Regions from separate parts of the Thauera sp. JM12B12 genome, predicted to be linked through region 2. Evidence: riboswitches for the same ligand, from Rfam matches in the RefSeq annotation. Region 2 holds a riboswitch; each other region holds the start of a gene.
The links. A riboswitch is a leader RNA that binds a small molecule or an ion and turns the genes downstream of it on or off. The one in region 2 is predicted to bind cobalamin.
Positions count from the first base shown of each region.

Region 1: linked by a shared signal. The riboswitch ahead of bluB (5,6-dimethylbenzimidazole synthase) and the one ahead of AAG895_RS13350 (GNAT family N-acetyltransferase) in region 2 are both predicted to bind cobalamin.
Region 3: linked by a shared signal. The riboswitch ahead of AAG895_RS17265 (TonB-dependent receptor) and the one ahead of AAG895_RS13350 (GNAT family N-acetyltransferase) in region 2 are both predicted to bind cobalamin.

Region 1 covers NZ_CP154859.1:3,353,782-3,360,778, reverse strand. Annotated here, with positions in the region: gene rnr (ribonuclease R) at 1-366, shown strand, start outside; gene rlmB (23S rRNA (guanosine(2251)-2'-O)-methyltransferase RlmB) at 359-1,111, shown strand; cobalamin riboswitch at 1,157-1,351, shown strand; gene bluB (5,6-dimethylbenzimidazole synthase) at 1,400-2,248, shown strand; gene pqqD (pyrroloquinoline quinone biosynthesis peptide chaperone PqqD) at 2,640-2,939, shown strand; gene pqqE (pyrroloquinoline quinone biosynthesis protein PqqE) at 2,908-4,134, shown strand; gene AAG895_RS15205 (urate hydroxylase PuuD) at 4,243-4,746, shown strand; gene serC (3-phosphoserine/phosphohydroxythreonine transaminase) at 4,826-5,974, shown strand; gene AAG895_RS15195 (dihydroorotate dehydrogenase) at 6,145-6,885, shown strand.
Region 2 covers NZ_CP154859.1:2,942,977-2,949,973, reverse strand. Annotated here, with positions in the region: gene AAG895_RS13355 (ribonucleoside-diphosphate reductase subunit alpha) at 1-705, opposite strand, end outside; gene AAG895_RS13350 (GNAT family N-acetyltransferase) at 761-1,369, opposite strand; cobalamin riboswitch at 1,526-1,732, opposite strand; gene AAG895_RS13345 (2-dehydropantoate 2-reductase) at 1,732-2,679, opposite strand; gene AAG895_RS13340 (porin) at 3,002-4,201, shown strand; gene adh (aldehyde dehydrogenase) at 4,411-5,931, shown strand; gene AAG895_RS13330 (DUF779 domain-containing protein) at 6,025-6,405, shown strand; gene AAG895_RS13325 (FAD/NAD(P)-binding oxidoreductase) at 6,491-6,997, opposite strand, start outside.
Region 3 covers NZ_CP154859.1:3,798,885-3,805,881, forward strand. Annotated here, with positions in the region: gene AAG895_RS17250 (hypothetical protein) at 1-71, opposite strand, end outside; gene AAG895_RS17255 (ABC transporter ATP-binding protein) at 82-891, opposite strand; gene AAG895_RS17260 (iron ABC transporter permease) at 888-1,868, opposite strand; gene AAG895_RS17265 (TonB-dependent receptor) at 1,923-3,758, opposite strand; cobalamin riboswitch at 3,888-4,127, opposite strand; gene cobU (bifunctional adenosylcobinamide kinase/adenosylcobinamide-phosphate guanylyltransferase) at 4,231-4,779, shown strand; gene cobT (nicotinate-nucleotide--dimethylbenzimidazole phosphoribosyltransferase) at 4,877-5,926, shown strand; gene AAG895_RS17280 (adenosylcobinamide-GDP ribazoletransferase) at 6,098-6,865, shown strand; gene cobC (alpha-ribazole phosphatase family protein) at 6,896-6,997, shown strand, end outside.

The DNA of each region.
Region 1 (6,997 bases), 410 kb from region 2:
GTCGAAGTGCCCGTCGCCGTGCCGGAGGTGGCCGAACCGAAGCCCCGCAAGTCACGGGCGAGGAGGGCCGCCGTCGCGCCGGTCGTCGAGACGCTCGCCGCGGCGCAGGAGCCCGCTCAGGCGAAACCGCGCAAGGCAGGCGCAAAGAAGGCAGCAGCCGAAACGGCTGCCGCTCCGGTAGCCCCGGCTGCGCGCCCGGAGCCCTCCGAGCCCAAACCCCGCAAGGTGCGTGCAAAGAAGGCCGCCGCCGCACCGGTCGCCGCAGCCGCAGCCGAGGCGCTAGAATCCGCGCCCCCGACTCCGACTGCAGCCCCGGCCCGCCGAGCCGGCCGCAAGACCACCCCCAAGGGCTCCGACCGTGGCTAAGACACCCGACAATACCTCCACCAAGCTGATCTACGGCTTCCACGCCGTCTCCGCCAAGCTGCGCCACGCGCCCGATGCGGTGCTGGAGGTCTTCCTCTCCGCCGACCGCAAGGACGCGCGGGTGAAGAAGTTCCTCGCCCAGGCCGAGGCCGCCGGCGTGCGCATCAGCCAGGCCGAGGGCGACAAGCTCGATGGCCTAGTCGGCACCCGCCGTCACCAGGGCGTGGTGGCCAAGGTCGACGCCACCCGGCGCGACATCAAGCTCGCCGACGTGCTCGACAGCCTGGACGAGAACGCGCTCATCCTCGTCCTCGACGGCGTGCAGGACCCGCACAACCTCGGCGCCTGCCTGCGCGTGGCCGACGCCGCCGGGGCACACGCCGTGGTCGCGCCCAAGGACCGCGCGGTGGGGCTCAATGCCACCGCGGTCAAGGTCGCCAGCGGCGCCGCCGACACCGTGCCCTACATCACCGTCACGAACCTCGCCCGTGCGCTGCGCGAGATGCAGGAGGCCGGCGTGTGGGTGGTCGGCGCTGCCGGCGAGGCCGACAAGTCCCTCTACGACATCGACCAGAAGGTGCCGGTGGCCTGGGTGCTCGGCGCCGAAGGCGACGGCTTGCGTCGCCTCACCCGTGAGACCTGCGACGAGCTCGCCCGCATCCCGATGCACGGCAGCGTCGAGAGCCTGAACGTCTCGGTCGCCAGCGGCATCTGCCTCTTCGAAGCCCGCCGCCAGCGCGGCTGACGATCAATGGGGTCTGACCCCATTGATCTTGATCTTGCTAAGATTCGCGCTCGTTTGCTTCGGGGTGCCCGCGCCTGGCGCGGGAGAATCGGGAAGGCGGTGCCAGTCCGCCGCGCGCCCAGCGCCGTGAAGGGGATTGTCCGGGCGAGGTTCGCCCAGCCACTGGTCCGCGAGGACCGGGAAGGCGTCCGGACGAGATGATCCGCAGCCGGAAGACCGGCCTCGAAGCCTTGTCCGCAGCCGTCTGGTCGGCGGCTGCCCACTGCTCGTAGCCAAGGGGAATACTTCATGAGCAGCCCGACGCAGGCGCAGGCCGCGCCCTCGCGCGCCCACGCGCACGCCGACGCCGGCCCGGACGCGGCCGCGCCTCATTCATCCGGGGCGTCCGCTGGCCTTGCCGCGAACGCGCAACCGCGCTTCCAGACCGACCCGCGTTTCAGCACCGCCGAGCGCGACGCCGTCTACCGTGCCATCCACACCCGCCGCGACGTGCGCGGCGAGTTCCTGCCCGATGCCATCCCGGACGAGGTGCTCGCGCGCGTGCTCACCGCCGCCCACCATGCGCCTTCGGTCGGCTTCATGCAGCCCTGGGACTTCATCGTCGTGCGCTCGCGCGCGGTGCGGCAGAAGATCCACGCCGACTTCCTCGCCGCCCACGCCGAGGCCGAGCAGATGTTCGACGAGGCCAAGCGCGCCACCTACCGCAACCTCAAGCTCGAGGGCATCCTCGAGTCGCCGGTCAACCTCTGCATCACCTGCGACCGCAGCCGCCATGGCCCGGTGGTGATCGGGCGCACGCACATCGGCGCGATGGACGTCTACAGCGCAGTGTGTGCGGTGCAGAACCTGTGGCTGGCGGCGCGCGCCGAGAACCTCGGTGTCGGCTGGGTCAGCATCCTGCACCCGCAGGCCTTGCGCGAGGCGCTCGGCATCCCGGGGGAGATCATCCCGATCGCCTACCTGTGCATCGGCTACGTCCGCGACTTCCATGCCCAGCCGGAGCTCGAGGCGGCAGGCTGGCTGAAGCGCATGCCGCTGCCCGAGCTCCTGCATTTCGACGGCTGGCAGGGGCCGGCCGACGCCGGCAACGCGGGCCTGGTCGAGGAGATCCGCCAGCTTCGGCCGGGCGCGCGTTGACCCAGGTCAACGCGATTGCGCGCGGCGACAGAATCATGATTTTCGCCAGCGCGCGCTCGTGATCGCCCTCATGGCACGCCCCCGATTACGCGGATCCCGGGCGCTGCCGCCGCGGGGATGATGTGGGTGAGCCGGCCGCCGCGCCGGTTCGCCCACCATCATTCACGAGGAGACACATCATGCAATGGACCGACCCCGCGTACTGCGACATCCGGCTCGGCTTCGAAGTCACCGCCTACGTCTACGTGCGCTGAGCGCGCGCGGCCCGGCCGTCCACGGACGGCTGCGGGCCGCGGTCTCGCCCCGCGCATCGGCTTCCGCCACCGGGCTCATCACGCGCAGACGCCGCCGCGCCGCGCTCGACCTGCCCGCCCCCGCACCGGATGCACGCATGAACGACACCGCCCTCAGCCCGCCCGCCGCGGGCGAGCGCTACGCGCTCAACCCGATGTACCTCTTCCGCTGGGAGCCGACGCAGGATTCGCACGTCCTCCTCTACCCGGAAGGCATCGTCAAGCTCAACCAGACCGCCGGCGACATCATCGAGCGCTGCGACGGCCAACGCACCGTCGCCGAACTCGTCGCCGAGCTGCAACTGCGCTACCCGGGCGACGACGCGCGCGTGGCCGAAGGCGTCTACAAATTCCTGGAGGTGTTCCGTGCCAAAGGATGGATCCGTCGTCAGGCTTGACGGGCAGGGCAAGCCCTTGTGGCTGGTGCTCGAGCTCACCTACCGCTGCCCGCTGAAGTGCCCGTGGTGCAGCAACCCGGTCGATTACACCCGCGACGCCCAGGCCGAACTGAGCACCGCCGAGTGGAAGCGCGTGCTGCGCGAGGGCCGCGAGCTCGGCGCGCTGCAACTCGGCTTCACCGGCGGCGAGCCGCTGCTGCGCGAGGACCTCGAGGAACTCGTCGCCGAGGCGAGCGCGCTCGGCTACTACACCAATCTCATCACCTCGGGCGTCGGCCTGAGCGAGGAAAGGCTGCTCGCCCTCAAGGCCGCCGGACTCAAGCAGATCCAGCTCTCGCTGCAGTCGAGCGAGCGTGCGCTCACCGACGCCCTGGTCGGCGCGCGCGCCCACGAGCTCAAGCTCAAGGTCGCGCACATGATCAAGGCCCACGGTTTCCCGATGGTGCTCAACGTGCCGGTGTTCCGCCACAACATCGGCCAGGTCGAGGAGATCCTCGCGCTGGCCGAGGACATCGGCGTCGATTACCTCGAGTTCGCCAACATCCAGTACTACAACTGGGCGATGGTCAATCGCGACGAACTGCTGCCCTCGCTCGAGCAGCTGCAGACGGCCGAGCGCGCGGTGCAGGCGGCGCGCGAGCGCCTCGGCCAGCGCATGACGATCTACTTCGTGATCCCCGACTACTACGAGGGCCGGCCCAAGGCCTGCATGAACGGCTGGGGCGCGATCCACCTCACCATCGCCCCCGACGGTGTCGCCATGCCCTGCCAGGAGGCGCGCATCATCGAGGGTCTGGACTTCCCCAGCATCCGCGACAAGAGCCTGGCCTGGCTGTGGAACGAGTCGCCGACCTTCCGGAAATTCCGCGGCGACGAATGGATGAGCCCCACCTGCCGCAGCTGCGACGAGAAGGAGAAGGACTTCGGCGGCTGCCGCTGCCAGGCCTTCCTGCTCACCGGCGACGCGTCGAACACCGACCCCGCCTGCGCGCGCTCGCCGCATCACCACCTGATCACCGCGGCGATCGCCAGGGCGCATGCCCCCGGGCGCAGGGCCCAGCCGCTGGTGCTGCGCAACGATCGCAACGCGCGCCTGCTCGGCGCCAATGGCGGTTGCGCGACGGGTGGCTGCGCCGGCGGTGCCGCCGCGGGCAGTGACGCGGCCCTCGCCGTGGTGGAGGTCGATCATGTCTGATCTGCTGCTGCGCGTGTTCGACTCCTCGGTGGTGACGGTGGCGCTCGGCGTTGCCCTCACCGTGGCGCTGGCGCTCTTGCTGCGCCAGCTGATGTAGGGCGCACGACGATGGAGACCCTGTTCGAAGTGGCGGCGCGCTGGCTGCATGTCGTCGGCGCGCTGGTGTGGGTGGGGCACAACTACGCCACCGCGGTCACCCGCGCGCGCTACGCGCCCCTGAGCGCAGCCGACCTGTCCGACCCCGACAGCCCGCGCCAGCGCGCGCTCATGCAGCGCGAGCACGGCACCTTCCGCCATGCCTCGCTGCTGGTGCTCGGTAGCGGCGTGGCGATCCTGTGGCAGCGCGGCTGGCTCGCCGAGGCGCTCAGCCTGCAGGGCAGTCTCGCGCCGCTCGGGCTGGGCATCTGGCTGGCGGTGATCATGGTATGCAACCTGTGGTTCGTGCTGTGGCCGCACCAGAAGCGCGTGCTCGGCTTCGTCGCCGCGCCGGTGGACGAGCGCCTGCGCTGCGCGCGCATCACCTTCCTGTCGGCGCGGGTGAATACCATGCTGTCGATCCCGGTGCTGTTCTTCATGGCGGCGGGTGCGCATGGGATCGCACTGTTCTCCTGAGGCGAACGCTGCTGCGTCCGCGAGCTTCGCGGTCTGGCGCGCGCAGCGGGGATTCAGCTTCTCGGCCGCAGCGGGGCCGTTGCCGGCCGCGGTCGCGCATGAGGTCGCCGACGCCTGCCGGCCCGGGCCGGGCTCGATCCTGAGCCTGCCCTTCACCACGCCCGCCTACCGCACGCTGCAGGCGGAGACCGAGGCCTGCCTGCGCCGTCTGCTGGCGATCCCGGACGCGTTCGCCGTGCTGTTCCTGCCCGGCGGCGCGAGCGCACAGTTCGCCGCAGTGCCGATGAATCTGCTCGGGCGCGAGGGGGGCGCAGGGGCGGGTGCCCGGGCGAAGCGGGCGATCGGCGCGGACGCATGCGGTGGCGCCCGTGCGCGGGGCACGGCGACGCCTGCGGCCGCGCTCTACATCGACAGCGGATACTGGTCGCGACGGGCGATCGCGGAGGCGCAGCGCTTCGGGCCGGTGGACGTTCGCGAGCTCGCCGCCCTGAACCTGCCCGTGCTGGATGGGGACCCGGCGCAGGCATTCGCCTACGTGCATGTGACGCCGAACGAAACGGCCGACGGCCTGCAGTTTCCGCAGCTGCCGCTGACGCGGGCGCCGCTGGTGGCCGACCTGAGCTCCGAGTTCCTTACCCGTACGCTCGACTGGCAGCGCCTGAGCCTGGCCTATGCCGGCACGCAGAAGACGATCGGCACGCCCGGACTCACCCTGGTGGTGATCCGCCGCGCGCTCCTCGATCGCGCGCGCACCGACGTCCCGCGCGTGATGGACTACGCTGCCCAGGCCGCGGCCGATTCGCGCCTGTGCACGCCGCCGGTGCTCCCGGTCTTCGTCGCTCACCGCATGCTGCACTGGATCGAGGCCGCGGGCGGGGTGGCGGCGATGGCTGTCCGGCTGCAGCGCCGTCATGCGCTGATCGCGGCCGCGATGGCCGCGGGCGAGGCGGCCGGGCTCTACCGCTCGATGGTGCCTGCAGGTTGGCGCTCGCGGGTCAATCCGTGCTTCCAGCTGCCCGATGGCCGCGCCACCGGGCGCTTCCTGGCCGCTGCGGACGCCGCCGGACTGCGCGACCTGTGCGGCCATCCGGAGCGCGGCGGCGTCCGCCTCAGCCTGTACAACGGCCTTGCCGATGCGGCCGTGGAGGCGCTCGCCGGCTTCCTGGCCCGGTTCGCGCGCGGTGTCGGGGCGGACGCGGGCATGGCCAGTCGCGGCGGCGAGGCATGATCGCCGGCCCGACGCCGCGAGCGCTGCGCAGCCGCTGGTCCGTGCAGCGGCTTGCCCGGCGCGCCGCGCACGCCCCCTGTGCGCGCACTCGCGCCTGCACAGGCGATGCATCGGGCGCGGGCGTCCGCGGCGCGTCGTCGTCGTCGCCGTCGCCGCCTGCGGTCGAGGCGATGGGGCTGCGTTTCGCGACGCCGCTGCTGCTCGCGGCCGGCTTCGATCGCACGGGGCGCTTGCTGGCGGTTGCTGCGGCACTGGGTGTCGGCGGGGTGGAGACCGGCAGCCACCGTCCGTCAGCGCAGGGTCAGCTGCCACTGCTGCGGATCGCAGCGCTGCGCCATCCTGGTCGGGGCGCGGTCGCACGTCCGTGCCACGGCCTCAGCCTGCTCGTGCCCCGTGTGGAGGACGCCGGGGCGGCGGCGTGCCGCGGACGGCTGCGCGCTGCGCTCGCCGCGTGGCAGGCGTCTGCCGACTACGCGGTGCTCAACCCCGGGCGCAGCGGCGCCTCGCCGGCGCACTGCGTCGATCTGCTCGCGAGCCTTGCCGAAGTTCGCGACCGCCTGCCGCGCGTCCGGCGCCTGGCGCTGGTGGCCAAGCTGCCCGCCGCATGGATGGAGCGCGCGGACGCCGCGGTCTGGGCCCGGCACCTGGTCGAGGCGGGCGCCGACGGACTGCTGGTGTCGGCCGAGGGCGCGCCGCAACGCGCAGGCGAGCGACTGGCCGCGCTCGCCGATGCGCTCGGCGCCGAGGTCTGCCTGATCAGCGTGGGGGGCATCGATTCGGTGCGGGTGGCGGCGGCGCGCCTGGCTGCCGGCGCACGCCTGGTGCAGATCCATCGCGCGCTGCTGGCCACGCCGGAGCGCGTGCTGCCGCTGCTTGCCGGCATCGCGGCGCTCGGCCGCGGCGGGCGCTGAATCCGCGCCGGCTTCGCCGTGTCCCGCCCACGCCCGTCGTGCCTTGCATGGGTCTTGCTTGGGTCTCCCCTGTGGCTTGCCCGGTTGCCCACCTGGCGGCCCCCGCACCCCC
Region 2 (6,997 bases):
ATCGGGGTCGGCCATGTCGGCCTGCGAGGTCTCGCGCCCGAGCACCTCGACGCGGATCGCCGACAGCAGCAGGCGGGCGGCGACGCGGCCGTAGTCCGGCTCGCGCTCGATCAGCGTGCGCGCCGCCAGCACCAGGGCCTGGCGCACGGCGGCGATGGGCACGCCGTCGTAGAGGTTGCGCACGGCGTGCTCGAGCACGGTGTCGGCGCATACCCCGTCCAGCCCCGCGCACGCTTCGCGGCACATGGCGAGCAGGGCGGCGCGGTCGAGCGGGCGGCGCGCTTCGCCGTCGACGACCTGCAGCACCGGGTCGGCGGCGCCCGCCTGTGCCGCCGTGCCCTGCTGCGCGGCGCGCTCGGCGGCGCGGCGTTCGCGGTAGAGCACGTAGGCGCGGGCGACGTCGTGCTCGCCCGAGCGCATCAGGGCCAGCTCGACCTGGTCCTGGATGTCCTCGATGTGCAGCAGGCCACCGTCGGGCAGGCGGCGGGTGAGGGCGCCGACCACGGTGTCGGTGAGGCGGGCCACGAGTTCGCGCACGCGCGAGGAGGCCGCGCCCTGGCTGCCTTCGACGGCGAGGAAGGCCTTGTTCATGGCGACGGCGATCTTGGCCGGGTCGAAGGCGACCGCCGCGCCGTTGCGACGGATGACCTGGAAGGCGTCGTACTGGAGGGTGTCGGGGCGTTTCTGGGCAGGGAGTCGGTCCACAGGTGGTCCTCGTTCGTGAATGTGGGCGGGGCGATGCTGTCGGGAAGGCTGCCGTTCAGGCAGCAGTGCGCGGGGCGGCCTGGGCGTCCGGCGCAGGATGAGGCGCGTGCCGGTGAGCGGGTATGGCGTCTCGCGCGCTCTGCAACTCCAGCACGAGCGGCGCGGTGAGCCGGCCACCGGGGCGGCGGAAGCCGCTCGCGGCGGCCATGTGCAGCACTGCAGGGCTGACGCTGTGACAGACGATGCGGGCGGCGTCGAGGGCGCGCGCCAGCGCGATCACGTGTACGAACAGCGCACGGCCCAGGCCGCGCTGGCGCAGCGCAGGGCTGACGCTCAGTCCGAAGTCGACCTCGCCTTCGCGCACGCCGACATGGGCGAGCGCGACGATCTCGCCCTGCGTGTTGCATAGCCCATGGACGTGATCGCGCGCGAAATCGAGTGCGTCGACATAGGCGGCGATGCCTTCGTCGCGGATGCCATGGCTGAAACGCAGCAGTCGGTCGTCGGCATCGAGGCCGAGCAGGTGGGCACGGATGCGCGCTGCGTCGGCAGCGCCGAAGCGCAGCAGCGGGCGTGCGGCGACATGCCGGGAGGCTGCGGCGGGCGCGGGTGGATTCGGCGCCGCGGCGAGCGCGACGGGGGCGAGGCGGGCAGATGCGTGCATGGTGGAGATCCGGTGCAGGCGGGGCGGATCTCCGACGAGCGGGCGCAATGCCTCAGGCGCATGAACATGTCATGCGACGTGGCCGAGCCGTCAGGAAAGCGTGCAAGTGAAATGGTGTGAGCCATGCCTCTTGTCAGGGACACCCCGCCCCAAACTGTTGAAGGTGATGTGCATGGCAGGTCTCCTGGCTCACGGGTCGTCGCCTTGCGTCGGCCTTCCCGGAGGATCTCCAGTGGCAGAGAGGGCGCAAGACTCGCCGATTACAGTTGCGGGGGCAGCTCCGGGATTCGCGCTGGGCGCGGCACCGGATTCCCTTTTCATGCCTGCCGGTATCGGCAGGCAACCATGAACAGGGCGCGAGGTTAGCCGCGCCCCTCGGGGCTGTCAAACGCAGCGTGCTCGATTCTGCGCACGAGGGCATGCATGGCCCGGTGGGCAGGGACCTCGAAACCGCCCGCTTCCGCCATGCGCAGCAGGGCGCCGGTGATCGCGTCGATTTCGGTGCGACGACCGGCGAGCACGTCCTGCAGCATGCTGGCGCGGTTGGCGGCGGTTGCCGCGGCGACCGCGTGCACGCGGGCGAGCGCCGCGTCGAGATCGAGTGCAAGGCCTTCGGTGCGCAGCACCGGCCAGGCTTCGCGCACAAGCTCGTCCAGCGCGGCGCGGTAGGGCGGCTCGAGAAGGGCGCCGTTGGGCACGCGGTGAATCGCCGCCAGCGGGTTGATGGCCACGTTAACCAGCAGCTTTGCCAGCCGCGCGCGCGCGATGTCGGGTTCGACCCGGGCGCGCAGGCCGGCACGTACCAGCATCTCCGCTACCGCTTCGAACCCGGGCGGCAGCAGGGTCTCGCCTGCGCCCGAGGGCTGCACCCGCTCGCCCGCGGCCGTGCGCTCGCGGTAGGCGCCCTCGGTGGTGATGCCCTGGTCGACGAGCGCCGCCCGGCAGTGCGCGCGCAGGAGATCGCCGGTAAGCCCGTTCTGCAGTGACAGCACGCCGACTGGCTGCATGCGCTCGGCAATCGCCGCGGCAGCGGCGGTGTCGCCAGCTTTCACCAGCACGATCAGCCAGTCGGCAAGCGGAGGCCGCGTTGCGGCGAAGGCATCTGCTCGGAAGGGCTGGCCGCCGACCTCGACACCGGCGCGCAGATGCGCCGCACGCTCGGCATCGCGCGCGACCACCGCCACCGGGACCGCGCCCGCCAGGCGCGCGGCGAAGTGCAGGCCGAGGGCGCCGGCGCCGATGATCGCGAGGGGGTAGCGTGCGGGAGAGGCGTGGGCGGGCGAGGTCATGTGTGCAGCGTTAGGGTTCATCGGGTTGTCGGGAGCGCTCGCCGAGGCAGCGTGCGGTGAGGGCGGCCAGGGCCATGTCCGGGCCGAGGGAAAGGCTGTCGAGGGCGTCCGATGCGGCGGAGCGACCGCATGCGCTGTTCCACGACGCACCGTTCCGGATCATCGCGGGCAGGTGGCTATTGGAGCATGTTGAACACCCTGGATGGGGTAAATGCGGCGGAAAGCCGCATTTTGCGGTGTTTTGCCGCGAGTGGCACAGGGTTTGCGCAAGGCGCTTCCAGCCTGGCCGCCGCGCGGCCGGGTCGGAGGAGTCAAGAGAAAACGACCATTCGAGGAGCCATCCATGCATTCCAACACCACCGCCATCGCTCGCCCCCTGCGTACCGCGCGCCGTCTGCTGCCCGCCAGCATCGCTGCCGCGCTGCTCGGCTTCGGCGCCGGCTCGGCGCAGGCGATCAGTTTTTCCCAGGGCGACGCCACGCTCGACATCAACGGCACCGTCAACGGCTTCTACTCGCACCGCACCGCCGAGGCCAACGGCGTCAAGACGACCAATTCCGCGCTCACCAACGGCCTGCTGCCGGGCTGGATCAACTTCGTGTTCACCACCAAGGTCGACGGCCTGGACATCAAGGCCCACGTCGGCTTCGCCCCTGGCATCAACGACAAGTCGGACGTGGTCGGCCTGCCGAGCGACCCGGGCTGCGGCGGGGCCACCGGCTGCGACAGCCCCTTCACCCAGATCGACACGCGCAACCTGTACTTCCAGTTCGGCAACCAGGAGTGGGGGACGGTGAAGCTCGGTCGCGACATCGGCCTGTTCGGGCAGAAGATCATCCTGTCCGACATGACCCTGCTTGGCCTGGGCGGCAACAGCTACGCCTCCACGCCCTTCAACACCACCTTCGGCATGATCGGCCACGGCTACATGTACACCGGCTTCCAGCCGCAGATCACCTACACCACGCCGGCGATGGGCGGGCTGTCGGCTTCGTTCGGGATCTTCGATCCGAACAAGTTCGCCGGCGACGAGACCAAGGATCCCGGTTTCCAGGCGATGGCCAACTACGACTGGGAGGCGGGCGCCGCGAAAGGTTCGCTGTGGGCGGGCGCGATCCACCAGCGCACGAGCGGGGCGGGCAGCTTCAATGCCAGCGGCTTTGAGCTCGGCGCCAAGGTCGGCCTCGGTGCGTTCGAGTTCGTGGCCTACGGTTTCGATGCCAGCGGCCTGGGCCTGTCCACCGTCGGGGCGCTCTACCTGTCGCCCTTCGCCAAGACCGACGGCAAGGGCTACTTCCTGCAGGGCACCTACACCGTCGGCAAGACCAAGTTCGGCCTCAACTTCGGCGAGAACCGCGACCGCGGCGGCCTGCTCACCGACACCAACACCTTCCGCTCGGCCACCGTAGGCGTGTACCACAGCCTGAACAAGTACATCACCCTGGTCGGCGAATACAACCAGGAGAAGGGCGAGGGTGCGGACCTGTTCCCCGGCGACCTCAAGACGCGGACGATTTCGCTCGGCGGCATCCTGTTCTTCTGAGCCCTTCTCCGGGCTGCTCCATTAATCCCGGATTTATGGAGCATATGGAGCAGTCCGGGCAATCCGATTCATATTTCATGAGCACCACAGGCGCCCGAAACAGGGCGCAAGTCACGGAAAAACAAGGACCTCCATGACTGGCACGGGTCCTGCTGAGTAAAAACCGTGGCGACCTGCCCGCACACCTTAGAGATCGAGGAGACGACACCATGCTGTATGCACTGCCCGGCCACGCCGACGCCAAGCTCCAGTACAAGACCCGCTACGACAACTTCATCGGTGGCCAGTGGGTGGCCCCGGTCAAGGGCCAGTATTTCGACGTGATCACGCCGATCACCGGCTGCAAGTACACCCAGGCCGCGCGCTCCACCGCCGAGGACATCGAGCTCGCGCTGGACGCCGCGCACGCCGCCTTCCCGACGTGGGGCAAGACCGACGCCACCACGCGCTCGAACGTCCTGCTCAAGATCGCCGACCGCCTCGAGGCCAACCTCGAGTTGCTCGCCTACGCCGAGACCGTCGACAACGGCAAGCCGATCCGCGAGACGCTCAACGCCGACATCCCGCTCGCGGTCGACCACTTCCGCTACTTCGCCGGCTGCCTGCGCTCGCAGGAAGGCGGCATCTCGGAGATCGACGAGAACACCATGGCCTACCACATCCACGAGCCGCTGGGCGTGGTCGGCCAGATCATCCCGTGGAACTTCCCCATCCTGATGGCGGCGTGGAAACTGGCGCCGGCGCTGGGTGCGGGCAACTGCGTGGTGCTCAAGCCCGCCGAGTCGACCCCGATCTCGATCCTGGTGCTGATGGAGCTGATCGCCGACCTGCTGCCGCCGGGCGTGCTCAACATCGTCAACGGCTATGGACGCGAGGCCGGCATGCCGCTCGCCACCAGCAAGCGCATCGCCAAGATCGCCTTCACCGGCTCCACCTCCACCGGCCGCGTGATCGCCCAGGCCGCCGCCAACAACCTGATCCCGGCCACGCTCGAGCTGGGCGGCAAGTCGCCCAACATCTTCTTCGCCGACGTCATGGACAAGGACGACGCCTTCCTCGACAAGGCGATCGAGGGCCTGGTGCTGTTCGCCTTCAACCAGGGCGAGGTGTGCACCTGCCCGAGCCGCGCGCTGATCCAGGAATCGATCTACGACCGCTTCATGGAGCGCGCGCTGAAGCGCGTCGCCGCGATCAAGCAGGGCAGCCCGCTCGATACCGACACCATGATGGGCGCGCAGGCCTCTTCTGAACAGATGAGCAAGATCCAGTCGTATCTGAAGCTCGGCAAGGAAGAGGGCGCCCAGGTGCTGATCGGCGGCGCGCGCGCACAGCTCGGCGGCGAACTGGCCGACGGCTACTACATCCAGCCGACGCTGTTCAAGGGCCACAACAAGATGCGCATCTTCCAGGAGGAGATCTTCGGGCCGGTGCTCGCGGTGACCACCTTCAAGGACGAGGCCGAGGCGCTCGAGATCGCCAACGACACCCTGTACGGCCTGGGCGCCGGCGTATGGAGCCGCAACGGCAACGTCGCCTACCGCATGGGCCGCGCCATCCAGGCCGGCCGCGTGTGGACCAACTGCTACCACGCCTACCCGGCGCACGCGGCCTTCGGTGGCTACAAGGAGTCGGGCATCGGCCGCGAGACGCACAAGGTCATGCTCGACCACTACCAGCAGACCAAGAACCTGCTCGTGAGCTACAGCGAGAACAAGCTCGGCTTCTTCTGATCGACAAGTCTCTCCCCAAGCCCGGCTCATCGGGTTTTGCCTGGCGGGGGCGGGAAACCGCCCCCGTTTTTTTCCTGCCTGGAGGCGCAAGACATGGTCGAACGCGTCACTGCCACCCCCGCGGCGCTCGCGCTCATCGAGCAGCTCAAGGCCGAGTACGGCCCGGACCTGATGTTCCACCAGTCCGGTGGTTGCTGCGACAACAGCGCTGCCAACTGCTACCTGCCCACCGACCTGACGATCGGCCCCTACGATGTGCACCTCGGGCACATCGGCGGCGTGCCCTTCTACATCAGCGCCTCGCAGTACGAATACTGGAAGCACACCCAGCTCATCATCGACGTGGTCGACGGCCACGGCGGCACCTTCTCTCTCGAGGGCAACACCGGCAAGGCCTTCCACACCCGCTCGCGGCTGTTCACCGACGCCGAATTCGCCGCGATCGAAGCCGAGGACCGCCAGCGCCGGGCTTGAGCGCGGGTCTTCGCGCACGCCGGCCCGGGTGCGCAGGCCGCGAGGGGCCGTGCTGCCGGCACCCCTCGCGAGCCTCGTGCAGGGCTCAGGTGAACATGTCCTCGTAGATCAGCCGCGCCCAGTTGAAATCCTCCGGGACCGTGGCCGCCGTGCGCTCGTTGAAGTCCATCTGCGACTGCTCGATGATGCCCTCGGCGTTCACCTTGTAGTCGAACTGCACCGAGATGCCCTCTTGCGGCGCGGTATTCACCATCATGTAGCACAGGTTGTCCGGCAGGATGTAGCTCGGTTCGCGCCCGGCCTCGCGTTCGGCGATGTAGCGCGCGACGATGCGTGCATGGCGGTTGGCGACGTGGCCGGCCTTCGGATAGAAGGCGAAATGCGGCGACACGAAGCCCACCGCATCACCAATGACATACACGTCCTTGTCGTTGCGGTCGTGCAGGAACAGCGGGTCCACGTCGGCCCAGCCGCCGGGGCGCCCCGAGCCGGGCGCGGGCACCACGCCCGCCTTCCAGGCGAGGTCGCCGGCCTGGTGCGGCGCCATCAGGATGGCGTGATCGAAGCGGAAGTCGCCGGCTTCGGTCCGGAT
Region 3 (6,997 bases), 860 kb from region 2:
GCCGCGGCGGCGGGCAAGGCCACAACGGCCAGCAGCAGGCCGCCCAGCAGGCGGCGAAGAAGGTGTTTCATCGGTGAACGCTCAATCCGGAAGAAAGACGACGCGCCCTTCGCTCTCGAAGCGACGCAGGGGATGGCCGAAGGCCTCGCTCAACAGCTCGGCGCGCAACACGGTGTCGCGGTTGCCCGCCTTCACGCCGCCGCGGCCGTCGAGCAGGATTATGTGGTCGGCGTAGCGCGCGGCGAGGTTGATGTCGTGCAGCACCATCACCGCGCCGTGCCGCGCCGCGCCGCCTTTCCCGGCGCCGCGAACGACGCTGCGGAACAGCTCGAGGGTGGCGATCTGGTAATGCAGGTCGAGGTGGTTGAGCGGCTCATCGAGCAGGAAGAGCTGCGGCGACTGCGCCAACAGGGTGGCGATCGCGACGCGCTGGCGCTCGCCGCCGGAAAGCGTGAGGACGTCGCGCGTCTCGAAGCCCTGCAGGCCGACGTCGGCCAGCGCCTGACGGGCGATGGCCTCGTCCTCGCTCGTCTCCCAGCCCCAGCGGCCGAGGTGGGGGTGACGGCCGATCAGCACCGTCTCCAGCACCGAGGCGGCGAAATGGTCCGGTTGCTGCTGGGGCAGCAGGCCGCGAAAGCGCGCCGCCTCCAGCGGCGACCAGGCCGCGTAGGGCAGGCCACCCAGGCGCACCTGCCCTACCGTGGGTTCGCGCAGCCCGGCCAGGGTGTGCAGCAAGGTGGTCTTGCCGGCACCGTTGGGGCCGAGCAGGGCCAGGCACTCGCCCGCCGCCAGGCTCAGGCTGAACTCGCAGCACAGCCAGCGCTCGCCCACCTGCAGGGCGAGACGCTCGGCCTCCAGCAGCGGCGGGCCGTCGGCGTACGCAGCGCTCACCGCGGATGCCTCGCGAGCAGGAACAGGAACACCGGCACCCCGATCAGCGCGGTGAGCACACCCACCGGCAGCTGCTGCGGCGCGAGCACGGTGCGCGCGGCGGTGTCGGCCAGCGTCAGCAGGATGCCACCGGCGAGCGCCGCGGCGGGGATCAGCACGCGCTGGTCGTTGCCGAGCGCCAGCCGCACCAGATGCGGGATGATCAGCCCGACGAAGCCCACCGAGCCCACCAGCGTGACCGCGGTCGCGGTCAGCAGCGAGGCCAGCACGTACAGGCCCATGCGCAGCCTGCGCACGCTCACCCCGAGCGCGCGGGCGTTCAGCTCACCGCGCGCGAGCACGTTGAGGTCGCGCGCGAACGGCATCACTGCGGCCAGCCCCAGCACCAGCACCCCCAGCCCCGGCCACGGCCGCGCCGCGCCGCTGGCATCGCCCATCAGCCAGAACAGCATCGACTGCACCCGCGTGTCGGGCGCCAGCGCCAGCATCAGCGTCACCGCCGCGCCGCAGCCGGCGGCGACGATGACGCCGGTGAGCAGCAGCCGCGTCTGCGTCCAGCTGCCGTCGCCATGCGCCAGACCGAAGACGAGCAGCATCGCGGCGAGCGCACCGCCGAAGGCCAGCGTATCGACCCAGATCGAGGCCGCGCCGAGCGTGATCGCCGCCAGCGCCCCCACCGCCGCGCCGCCGGAGATGCCCAGGATGTACGGATCGGCAAGCGGATTGCGCAGCAGCACCTGCATCAGCGCGCCGGCGGTGGCGAGCAGGCCGCCGCAGACGAAGGCGGCGACCGCACGCGGCAGGCGCAGCTCGCGCACGACGTCGGCGGCCATGCCCTCGCTGCCGGCGAGGGCGGCAAGGGCCTCGGCCAGGCCGATCGGCATGTCGCCCGCCACCAGGGCCCACAGCAGCGCCAGCGCCGCCGCCGACAGCAGGCCGGCGGCGAGCAGCACGGGGTGGTGGCGGCCCGGCCGCATCAGGAGCCGGCCACCGGGGACGTGGTGACGCTGGGTGGCGACGAGCATCGCGCCTTAGTGCATCGCGTAACGCACGGCCACGAAGGCGTTGGCCCCCTGGGTGCCGTAGTTCTGGGCAAGCTCGTAGTCCTTGTCGAGGATGTTGTTGGCGCGCACTTCCACGCTCCAGTCCGGCGCCAGCGCGTAGTGCACATAGGCGTTCAGCAGGCCGTAGCCGCCCATGCGGTTGGCCGCGCTGTTCGGAATGCGATCATACCGCCGGCCCTGCCCGTTCCATTCCATCCCCCAGGTCCACGGCCCCATGGCGCGCTCGATGCCGAGCGAACCGCCGATGCGCGCGCGGCGGCCGAGTTCGTCGCCGCTTGCCTTGTCCTCGGCGTCGAGGAAGTCGACGGTGGCGCGCACGCGGTAGTCACCCAACATCGCGCTGGCAGCCAGCTCGACGCCCTGGATCGACGCCTGCGCGACGTTCGCCGGCGCCCAGGCGCTCATCGGATCGGCCGGATCGAGCGGCGCCCAGGCGATCAGGTTCTTGATGCGGTTGTTGAAGTAGGTGGCGCTCGCGCGGGTGCCGTCGCGCTCCCACACCAGGCCGACCTCGCGGTTCAGGGCCTCCTCGGGCCGCAGGTCCGGATTGCCGCCCCAGGGGAAATAGAGGTCGTTGAACGTCGGCGCCTTGAACGCGGTGCCGATGCTGGCGCGCGCGCGCCACTCCGGGCTCAGGCGATAGCCATAGGCGAGCGCGCCCGTGGTCTTGCTGCCGAACTGCGAATCCTCGTCGTGGCGGGCATTGAGCTGCAGGTGGTGACGGTCGAACTGCCCGCTCCAGCCGAGCAGCAGGGAGTTGGTGTAGCGGCTGGTCTTGGCGTAAGCGGAGCTGGAGTCGACCTCCTGCTCGAGGTACTCGTACGCGGCCAGCAGGGAGCCGGCGCCCAGGGCGATGTCGTGCTGCCAGGTGAGCTGGCGCTGCTCGGTGTCGAAGACGGATCGATCGTTGAGGTCGGCGCGGTTGCGCGATTCGTCGGCGCCGTAGCCGAAGCGCAGCGTGCTGGTCCAGTCGGCGGCGAGCTGGTTGCGCATGTGCAGGCCGAGCGAGCTGGTGCGCTTGTCGAGGTAGGAGTCGAACACCTTGGCGTTGTCGTACCAGTTGCGCAGATCCGAGTGCAGCACGGTCAGGCCGATCTCGTCCGCCTCGCGGAAGCCGAGCGACACCGAGCCGCTGAAGTACTCGTTGCGGAAACCGTCGTCGTCGCCATCGCTGCCGCGTGTGGAGTTGGGCTTGGCATCGATGCCGTCGCTGCGCTCGGTGCCGGCCGACACGTTGTAGCGCAGGCGCTCGGCCCCGCCCGCCAGCGTCGCCCCCAGCGTGCGCGCCCCGTCGGTGCCGATGCCGGCGCGCACGCTGGGCTGAAAGCCTTCGCGGCCCTTGCGCGTGAACACCTGGATCACGCCACCGATGGCGTCCGACCCGTAGAGCGCGCTCGCCGGGCCGCGCAGGATCTCGATGCGCTCGATCAGCTCGAGCGGAATGGTCTCCAGCGTGGGGGCGCCGTTGGTCGCCGATCCCACGCGCACGCCATCGATCAGCAGCAAGGTGTGGCCGGAGTTGGCGCCGCGGATGTACACACTGCTGTTGGCGCCGGGGCCGCCACTGCTGGACACCTGAACGCCGGGACGGCCCGCCAGCAGCTGCACCAGGCTGGCATTGCCGGCGCGCGCGATCTCGTCGCGGTCGATCACGTCGACGCTGGCAAGCGCCTCGTCGGCAGTGATGGGCTGGCGGGTGGCGGTGACGACGACGTGGTTGAGCTGGGCATCGTCGGCCTGGGCCGGGACAAACGGGTAAGCGAGCGCGCACGCGGACACGAGCGCGGAGAGGCGGATCTTCATTGTTTGAACTCCCTTCGCCATGCCGCGCGTCCCCGCACGCCATGGCAACTTCACCTGGACGCACCGACAGCGTGGGAGAACCGAAGAGAGCAAGACAAACCGCGCCCGTCGCCGCCACCCCGCGGCACATCCGCCAATTCGCGTTCCGGCCGGTCTCCGGGCTCGTGCGCTGTGCCGGCCCGAGGGCCGGACGGGCGGGTCGCCTTCCCGGGAGTGGAGTCCCAGTGGCTGCATGACACGCCTTGCGCGCACTTACCGTTGCGGGGGCAGCATAGGCATTGCGGCCTCGTTTGCGAGGGGCCGCGCACCTGTTTCCCGTTTAACCCTGGGCGAGAAACGCCCGTGGGCACCGATAACGCGCCACCCCTTCCGGGGCAGTGGGGGCGGATGATACCGTACGGGGCAGTATCGTGCACTGCAATAAAACACAGCCCTTGCAGCGATAAGACCGAGCTATGGAAACGAAGCACCCATGACCTGCGAACTCATCCTCGGCGGCGCCCGCTCGGGCAAGAGCCGCGAAGCCGAACGCAGCGCCGCCGCATCCGGCCTCGCCGTCACCGTCATCGCCACCGCCGAGGCGCTCGACGCGGAGATGGCCGCGCGCATCCGCCGCCATCGGGCCGACCGCCCCGCCGGCTGGCGCACCGTGGAGGCGCCGGTCGCGCTCGCCGACGCGCTGCGCGCCGAAGCGGCGCCCGAGCGCTGCGTGGTGGTCGATTGCCTCACGCTGTGGCTGAGCAACCTGCTGATCGACGCGGATCGACTGCCGCCGGGAGCCAGCGCGGACGAGCTGCCGCTGTTCCGCCGCGAGCGCGACGCCCTGCTCGCCACCCTGCCCAAGCTGCCCGGCCGCGTCATCCTGGTCGCCAACGAGGTCGGACTCGGACTGGTGCCCGAGACGCCGCTGGGGCGCCTCTTCCGCGACGAGGCCGGACGACTCAACCAGGCCGTGGCCGCGCGCTGCCCGCGCGTCGTGTTCGTCGCCGCCGGGCTGCCACTGGTGCTGAAGCAGGGCTAAACTTCCACGCGCGCCAAGCGCCCGTCATCCGTCGGACATCGCCGACGCCGGGCGTGACGCCCCCCTGCGCTGCCCAACCTCGGAACCACCTCGCCGCATGACGCCCTTCGCCATCGCCCCGCCCGACACCCTGCTCGCCGCCGCGCTGCAGGACAAGATCGATCGCAAGACCAAGCCGCTCGGCGCGCTCGGACGGCTCGAGCCGCTCGCCCATCAGATCGGCCTCATCCAGCAGACGCTCACCCCCGCGCTCCAGCAGCCGCACATCGTCGTCTTCGCCGGCGACCATGGCGCAGCCAGGGCGGGCGTGTCGGCCTACCCGCAGGACGTGACCTGGCAGATGGTGGAGAACTTCCTCGCCGGCGGCGCGGCGATCAACGTGTTCAGCCGCCAGATGGGCCTCGGGCTGACCGTCGTCGATGCCGGCGTCAACCACGACTTCGGCAGGCGCGGCGGCCTGATCGACGCCAAGATCGCGCCGGGCACCGCCAACTACCTGCAACAGCCGGCGATGACCGCCGCCCAGCGCGACGCGGCGCTGCAGCGCGGACGCGAGATCGCCCATGCGCTCGCCGGCAACGGCTGCAACTGCGTCGGCTTCGGCGAGATGGGCATCGGCAACACCGCATCGGCGTCGCTGATCACCCACTGCCTGGTAGGCGCGGAGCACGACGCCGACCTGTACACCGTGACCGGCCGCGGCACCGGGCTGGACGACGCCGGCCTGTTCCACAAGCGCACCCTGCTGGCGCAGGCGCTGGAGCGCGGCGGACGGCCGCGCTCGGGGCTGGACGTGCTCGTCGAGTACGGCGGCTTCGAGATCGCGATGATGGCGGGCGCGATGCTCGGCGCCGCCGAGAAGCGCATGCTGATCCTCGTCGACGGATTCATCGTCACCGCCGCCCTCCTCGTCGCCCACGCGATCCAGCCCAAGGTGCTCGCCTACTGCGTGTTTGCCCACCGCTCGCAGGAGCCCGGCCACCGCGTGCAGCTCGACCACCTCGACGTCGAACCGTTGATGGAGCTCGACCTGCGCCTGGGCGAGGGCACCGGCGCCGCGCTCGCCCTGCCGCTGGTGCAGGCGGCGGTGAATTTCCTCAACGAGATGGCGAGCTTCGAGTCGGCGGGGGTCAGCACGCAGACTTGAACGCGCGCTGCCCACGAAGAGGCTGTCGCGGGAGCAACTGTCTGTGGGAGCGGGCTTGCCCGCGAATGCGGCGCTTGAGCTGGCGATGTTCGCGGGCAAGCCCGCTCCCACAGATCTCCCACAGATCTCCGAAAAATCTCCCACAAACCTCCCGCAAACCTGCACCGCCTGATGCGCGAACCGCTCGCCCGCTTCTTCACCGCCCTCGGCTACTTCACCCGCCTGCCGGTACCGGCCTGGGTGGCGTGGTCGCCCGAGCGCCTCGCCCGTGCCGGCGCCTGGTTGCCGCTGGTGGGCTGGGTGGTCGGCCTTGCCGGGGCCGCGGCGCTTTACGCGCTCGCCCAGGTGCTGCCGGCGAGCCTGGCGGTGATCCTGTCGATGGCGCTCACCATCCGCCTGACCGGCGCGCTGCACGAGGACGGCTTCGCCGACGCCTGCGACGGGCTGGGCGGCGGCTGGGACAAGGCGCAGATCCTGGCGATCATGAAGGACTCGCGCATCGGCAGCTACGGCGCCATCGGCATCGTGCTGATGCTGCTCGCCAAGGCGGCGGCGCTGATCGAACTGGCCGCCAGCGGCCCGGCCACCGCCGCGATCGCGCTCCTCGTCGCCCATCCACTGTCGCGCCTCGCCGCGGTCGGCGTGCTGCACGCCCTGCCCTACGCGCGCAGCGACGACAGCAGCAAGGCCGCCGCGCTCGCGCAGCGGCTGAGCCACGGCGAACTCATCCTCGCCGGCCTCTGCGGCCTGCTGCCCGCCTTCGTCCTGCTCGCCCCGCTGCAGGGGCTGAGCGCGCTGGGGCTGGCGGCGCTCCTCACCCTCTGGCTCGCCCGCCTCTTCCTGCGCCGCCTCGGCGGCCACACCGGCGACCTGCTCGGCGCCGTGCAGCAGGCGGCGGAGCTGGCGTGCTACATCGGCATCCTGGCCCACTGGGCCTGAGCACGCGCCACGCGCCGGCCCCTGCACCCCATGCAACTCCACCTCATCCGCCACCCCCGCCCCGCCGTCGAGCCGGGCGTCTGCTATGGCCAGACCGACGTCGGACTCGCCGAGTGCCCGGTCGCGGTCGCC